One region of the Bacteroides zhangwenhongii genome, then DNA from elsewhere that is predicted to be linked to it. Evidence: riboswitches for the same ligand, from Rfam matches in the RefSeq annotation. Region 1 holds a riboswitch; each other region holds the start of a gene.
What was found. Region 1 has a riboswitch for cobalamin ahead of GD630_RS20060 (anaerobic ribonucleoside triphosphate reductase). Riboswitches for the same ligand answer to the same signal wherever they lie in the genome.
Positions count from the first base shown of each region.

Region 2: it holds a riboswitch for cobalamin, as region 1 does, so the genes downstream of both, GD630_RS20530 (TonB-dependent receptor) here and GD630_RS20060 (anaerobic ribonucleoside triphosphate reductase) in region 1, are expected to answer to the same signal.
Region 3: it holds a riboswitch for cobalamin, as region 1 does, so the genes downstream of both, GD630_RS09205 (TonB-dependent receptor plug domain-containing protein) here and GD630_RS20060 (anaerobic ribonucleoside triphosphate reductase) in region 1, are expected to answer to the same signal.

Region 1 covers NZ_CP059856.1:5,082,350-5,084,619, reverse strand. Annotated here, with positions in the region: gene GD630_RS20060 (anaerobic ribonucleoside triphosphate reductase) at 1-779, opposite strand, end outside; cobalamin riboswitch at 809-998, opposite strand; gene trhA (PAQR family membrane homeostasis protein TrhA) at 1,378-2,028, opposite strand; gene GD630_RS20050 (diaminopimelate dehydrogenase) at 2,049-2,270, opposite strand, start outside.
Region 2 covers NZ_CP059856.1:5,195,512-5,197,781, reverse strand. Annotated here, with positions in the region: gene GD630_RS20530 (TonB-dependent receptor) at 1-1,053, opposite strand, end outside; cobalamin riboswitch at 1,191-1,408, opposite strand; gene GD630_RS20525 (ABC transporter ATP-binding protein) at 1,503-2,258, opposite strand; gene GD630_RS20520 (FecCD family ABC transporter permease) at 2,255-2,270, opposite strand, start outside.
Region 3 covers NZ_CP059856.1:2,265,598-2,267,867, reverse strand. Annotated here, with positions in the region: gene GD630_RS09205 (TonB-dependent receptor plug domain-containing protein) at 1-1,308, opposite strand, end outside; cobalamin riboswitch at 1,480-1,683, opposite strand; gene GD630_RS09200 (ATP-binding protein) at 1,770-2,270, opposite strand, start outside.

The DNA.
Region 1 (2,270 bases):
TGGCTTCCGTTTTCCATCGCCACGTAGAAGTTGATGAACGAAGCCAGATGTTTGCGGAACGACTTCGCTACTCCTTTCGCCATGAAGAAATCGAAGGCGGGGATTGCCTGTCCTCCGTGTTGCTCGTTCTGGTTGGTTTGGAAAATGATGGTTGCCAGCGTGGCGTAGCTCTGAATGCTCTGTGGCGTGCGGATACTTCCGTTCTTGGTACGGAATCCGCGTTCAAAGAGGTCGTCCATGTCATACTGGATGCAGGTCGTCGTCTTTGTCGGATAGTAATCCAAGTCGTGGATGTGGATGTCGCCCAATTGGTGTGCTTCCGCAAAACGTTTCGGCAACAGGTATTTATAGGTATAATCTTTGGTCACTTCGGAGGCGAAAGTCATCATTTGCCCGGCAGGCGTGTGGCTGCTCATGTTGGCGTTGCTCAGATTGACATCGTTCTTGTCGATGGCGACGATACCGTCCATCACGTGCTTCATCTGGGTTTTCTTGTCCCGTTCCGTGTTCCGCCATTCGCGATAGATAATGTACTTCTTCGCTACTTCAGGGCGCACCTTCATCAATGCTTTTTCCACCAAGTCCTGAATCTCCTCTACGGTAATGGTAGGGGTGGCAAATTGGCTGATTACGTTCATCGTGATGTCAGCCACCAACTGCTGTTCATCCTGGATACCGGTTGCATTGAATGCCTTACTGATCGCATTCTTGATCTTACTGATAGAGAAATCTTCTCTTTTACCATCACGTTTGATGATACAAATTTCCGCGTAGTTCATAACTTTAACTCCCGAAAGTGATTAATAATAAGTTGATTCTGATTCCGGCAGGTCTTCTGACTTATCCCTCCCCCGCAACACCTTCCCACATCCGTTGTCGATGCAGTGGCTTACCGTGCGGATTCTTAGAGAATTACAGCAGCGGGTACTGTCGCCGATTTGCACAGCGTTCCCTCATTGACTAAACCTCTTTTTAGTTCCGAAACCGGATACAAAGATAGAAGATAATCCAATAGCTTGGTTCGCTTTTAACATTAAATTTTGGGAAACTTTTCTTTCTTGCTGATACAGAAAGTTTTCCGTTTTGGAAAACTTTTCTTTAAGTTATTCTTTAAAAGTTGTGTGAAACTCTCCGTTGTTCTTCTTGTCTATATTATGATGGGCCATTCGTTAATTTTTAGATTTAACTACGTTAAATGTTAACGAATATCTGATATCTATTAAACCGTGTTATAAATGTTCCTGCTTTGCCTCGAAAATTTGGAGATATGAGGAAAGTCCGTATCTTTGTAGTGTGTTTTTCATAGTATTAGATTTAAGGTTAATAAAGATTGGCTGTCTGGGATAGATGGCCTTTTTTTTTGTCCGTATGCGTCCTTTATAAAACCAGCCAGATCGCCACGATGTGCCCTACGCTTCCGCCGAGACAGAACAGATGGAAAGCGGCGTGCATATAAGGCTTGCGCAGCGAATAGAATACAGCTCCTGTAATGTATGAAATGCCTCCGCCTATCAGCCACCAGAAAGCGGGGGAGGCACCGGTCATTTCCAACTGATCGAGAAGAGGCTTCATTGCCACCAGTATACATGCCCCCATACCCACATAACAAACCGTTTCGAGATTGCTATGTTCTTTCAGCTTTTTGAAACTAAGGATGAAACCGGCAATGGCGGACAGCCAGACAAATGCGAAAATACCCCATCCCCAACCGCCTGCATGGCGCAAGACGAGTAGTGTGAACGGAGTATAAGTGCCTGCTATGTGCAGATAGATGGCTCCGTGGTCAAATTTACGGAGCTGTTCTTTCAGTGCTCCCGGACGACTGCCGTGATACCAGGTAGAACTGACGTAAGAAGAAAGCATTCCCGCCAGATAGACAATCACGCAGGGCACTGCCCATTGCGGATCAGCAGCAACGGAAGCTTTTCGCAGTAAGAAATATCCTGCTACGATTCCGAGAAGAATGCCTGCCCCATGGCTGAGGGTGTTCGCCCATTCTTCCCGGTTGCTATATCGTTTGTTTTTCAATGTCGCTCGACTAAACCCGACTACACCAAATGTCCGATCCACTCTTCGCGGTCGCCCGGAAGGAGGTCGATTACCGGAATTTCTACCATTGTGTAACATCCCGGTTGCTGTTTCATGGAAGCGCGCGCCACGCACACCAATACCTGTGCGGTCAGTGCGGGGTTGTTGATACGCATATTGAATTCGAACAACTGGTTCTGGGTTTTGCCGGATACGCCCTTGCGGGTCAGGTTCACGCCGTG
Region 2 (2,270 bases), 110 kb from region 1:
TCGGTAGTGATTGTCTACATACATGGTGGTGACATCCAGTCTGGGATCGGATAAATAGTGGAGATAGTCATAAGCATATTTTCCGTTGGCTAGCAGACTGTACCAAGGCTTAAAATAGTTTTGAAAAGATCCTTGCACAAACAGATTGGTATCCCATTGCCGGTCCTGATGGCGAAACTTACCCGGTTCTTCTCTTACCGCAGCTCCGGGGTATCCCCGTTCCGAGTTGTATAGGTATGCTTTGGCTTTCCATTCTCCTTTGGGGACTTTTCCGAAGAATGCATTCTCCAAACGTAACATTCTTACGTCTCCATTTTGACGAACAGCTGTTGTGTCGTAACCATCTTTCTTGGCGTATGTGAATTTATATCGTCCTGATGTATACATATACTCCGTACTGATGGAACTGCTTATTCGTTCGTTGAAACGGTGTTCCCAAAGTAGTGACGGATTGATGGTGGAGAATGAACCGCCTTTCACCCCGATGTTCAGATTGTTTTTCTTTTCCCCTTTGAATATGGGCTTTCGTGTCTGCATATATATGGCACTTGCGGAACTATAATCTTTGGCAGGTTGGAAGATGGCACTTTTTTGACCATTATACAGTGAAATGACTTCCATATTATCTAATGAAAACCGGCCTAGATCGACGACTCCATTTTGCGCATTTCCTAATTCAATACCATCATAAAATACTCCGACATGATGACTGCCCATACTTCGTATATTGACGGTTTTTAGTCCTCCAATACCTCCGTAATCTTTTATCTGTACTCCGGAAAAGTAGCGCAAAGCATCAGCAACGGAGTAAACATTGAGCTTCTCCAGTTCTTTGCCGGACAGAATCTGTACAGGAGACATCTTTTTTTGTATCCGGTTGCTGTAGATAGTAACTTCTTTGAGTTTGAGAAGTGTATCAGACAGAGAAGTCTGATGCCGAACTCTGGACTGGGAAATGGCCGGTAATGTGGTAAATAGAGATAGAATCAAACATAATATCCACCGTAAATGGATACAATGCTTATTGTATGAATGGACTTGAATAGAAAGCATGTCTTTTATTTTATAGGTATAAAAAATCCGTTTGTTCAGATCTGAATTCAATCTACACAAACGGACATATAGCTATTATACCAAATAAAAGATAATTGCTTATTTTCTATTTGACTACTACCCGAAATCCCGCAGGTGTAAATCAGAGCATCAAGGCAGGTCTTCTGACTCATCCCATTTTGCAACGCCTTCCCAGATAAACTATCCAGTGACTTTCGTGTTGCAATTTTGCTCTCTGATTACAAGGAGCGGAGATTTACAGCAGCAGGTTCTGTTGCCGGTTTACACGGCATTCCCTTTTAATTCCTTAACAGTGTATATACTGTAACAAGAAACCTTAACGCCACAAAGTTAGAGAATTTATTAATAACTTTATCTTGTTTGGCTAAAAAATCAGCTTACGAGAATCATATTTTATTATTTATATTTTTATCCTAGTGATAAAATGTTTATTTTATACGTACCCTCATCTTTTGTGCGTCGAATGTCACCGACTCGTTTCGGAACAGTCTTTCGATATGTCCGCTCGCTACCATTTCCGGAGTAGGCAGTGTATACATATGCGGGTTGTCTATCAGCATGATAGAGTCGCAGAGTGACAGCGCTATGTCGAGGTCGTGTGTGGAAAATAGGATACATTTGTCCTCTTCCTGTGCCAGTCTCTTCAGGAGCAGGCAGAGTTCGTAACGGTTAGGCAAGTCGAGAAAGGCGGTGGGTTCGTCGAGCAGGATGACAGGGGTGTCCTGGGCTAACGCCCGGGCAATCATGATTCGTTGACATTCGCCGTCGGACATCTTATCCATGGTTTTTTCCGCATAAGCGGACATACCGACCAGCTGTATGGCAGTATCTACCCGCATTTCGTCTTCCGGTCGTAGTTGTCCGATCCAGTTTGTATAAGGGGCGCGCCCCATAGACACTACATCTTTACAGCGAAGATTGGCGATGCGTACTTTGTCTGTCGTTACAAAGCTGATGCTACGGGCTAGTTTTTCCGGTTTCAACGAGGCTATTTTCTTGCCTTGTAGGATGATTTCTCCCGACTGTGGCTTTTCCAGTCCCATCATGGCACGGAGCAATGTACTCTTTCCTGCCCCGTTGCGTCCCAGCAGGGCGATGAGTTGTCCGCCCGTCATCCGGGCATTTACCATCTCTAACAGCGTACGCTGTCCATACCCTAATGTCAGTTCTTTAAGCTCTATCATTTGAATCTACGC
Region 3 (2,270 bases), 2.4 Mb from region 1:
GAAAGGCTTGAACGAAGCGCTGACATACGGAGAAAGTTTACGGTGATTACCTGCACTTCCCCCTTTATCGGCCTGCTCGTAGATGACGGTTGCCAAAGCGGATGCAGAGAGAGTAAGCCAATTGTTTACATATTTTCCCGCAAAAGCTGTCAGCCACGAATAGCGCGTAGGATGGGCAAAGTCATTCAGATTGGCATTCATCGTGTTGATACTTCCGTCAGAAGAAAGCGAAAAAGACAAATTATTCAATAACCTGTAAAGCACGGACCCCGAAAGGTAATACTCCTGCTGGTAATAACTGTTCTCTATTTCTCCGGTAGAACCTTTGTAATCGGGATCTAAATAACGTTGATAGCTCCAATTCCACTTGGCAGAAGTCTGGAACACCCATTGCCGGTTAAATTCTTTCTTATATTGACTTTGAATAAATGTGTTCTTGTCCCAAAGACGTTGTGAAGAATGAGTATAATAGAAAGTTGTGGCATTGGGCAATCCGCGGGAAGATTGGAAATAATAGGCTTTTAGCCTCCATTGTTCTTTGTCGGAGAAGTTTCCGTAAAGCCCGGCTTCTGCACGAAATGTCTGTACATCCGTGTTCTTTCGCTTTTCCCGTGAACTCAGATCCCCTTCTTCATTTCCGTAATATAAGGTATATGGATAATGCCCGTCCGATGACATCCATTCGCCGTTGGCAGATACAGTCCATTTCCGACTGATCCGTTGTTCCAATAACAGACTGGGATTGACCAATCCCCATGAACCGGTCTTGAAAGACGCACTTATATTCGTGTGCTTTCCGTCCTCAAATCGGGGAGTGAGTGTTTGTATATTCAGTATTCCTGCTGAAGCAAAAAAACGGGCAGGCTGGAAGATGTTGTCGCTTTGACCGTTACTCAACGACAGTTGGTCGACATTATCGAGAGAGAAGCGTCCAAGGTCGATTTGTCCCGTTTGACAGTCAGTCAGTGTGATTCCGTCGTAACCTACAGCAGTATGTTGCGCACCCAGACTTCGTATGGATATCGTTTTCAGTCCGCCGATTCCCCCGTAATCTTTCACAGTTACTCCTGCAAAATGTTTCACGGCATCGGAAACCTGCAGGGCATTCAGATTCTTTAAAGCGTCTTTGGAAAATATCTGTAATGGGGCGGTAGAGCGAATCTCACGGGTCTGATAAATATCGGAAACGGTTATTTCGGGGATGTAATAGGTACGTGCGGTATCCACCCTTTGCTGTTGTGCAAAAAGTGAAGTCGATAAAAACAGGTTGCAGCTTACTGCAAAGATTGCTAAAGTCCTCTTTTCCATTTCCTCTTTTTTAGGTTTAAAAGTGTCCGGGCGAAATCCCTTCGACCGGACACGCATAAATAAACTTTTGGCAGAGTTTATTACAACATACTTTCTCTGAATCAGAATGATGAATGAAATGATAGACGGAATTGTCCGGTTCATTAGATTCAACGCTTTTTCCTCGAAAGCAGTGAAATTGGTTGCATGGCAGGTCTTCTGACTTGTTCCTGTTGCGAGCGCCTTCCCGGAAATTCTTCTTCCAGTGGCTAAAAGTAGGTTGCTTGCAACATAATATAGAACTTACAGCAGCGGGACTGTTCAGGATTTACACCTGATTCCCTTTTAATCGCTTTCCTCGTGTGAGGTCTGCGAACCAATGCGCGACAAAGATAGGTAGTTTATTTGTTTTTTGCAAGGAGTTATGGATGTAATAACAGATATTCTTCAACAGCTTGTGCGGTAATGGCTTTTTAAGTGGTTTATCTCTCTTTTGCCAATGTAAATACAAATTCCAGTCCGCCTCCCTGATTATTTTTCGCAGAGATACTTCCCCCGTGAATGATAACCGCATTCTTTACAATGGCCAATCCCAATCCTGTCCCGCCCAATTTCCGTGACCGCCCTTTGTCTACCCGGTAGAAGCGTTCAAAGAGTCGGTTCAGATGTTCGGGTGACACACCCACACCGGTATCGGCAAAGCTGAAATAGTAGAAACCTTCATCTTCGCGGAAACAGTTTATATTGATTTGGATATTTGTTCCGGCGTATGCAATGGCATTATCCATCAGATTGCGGAATATGGAATAAATCAGCGAATAATTTCCTTTGATTTGTATGCTCTTCTTTAAGGAATTGACAACCGTGATATGCTTCTCGTCCAGTTCCAGTGCAACCTCATTGATGATGTTGCCCACCAATAAGCTGATGTCCACCCGTTCCATATCAATCATGTTGGCAGCTTCGTCCATGCGGGTTAGTAC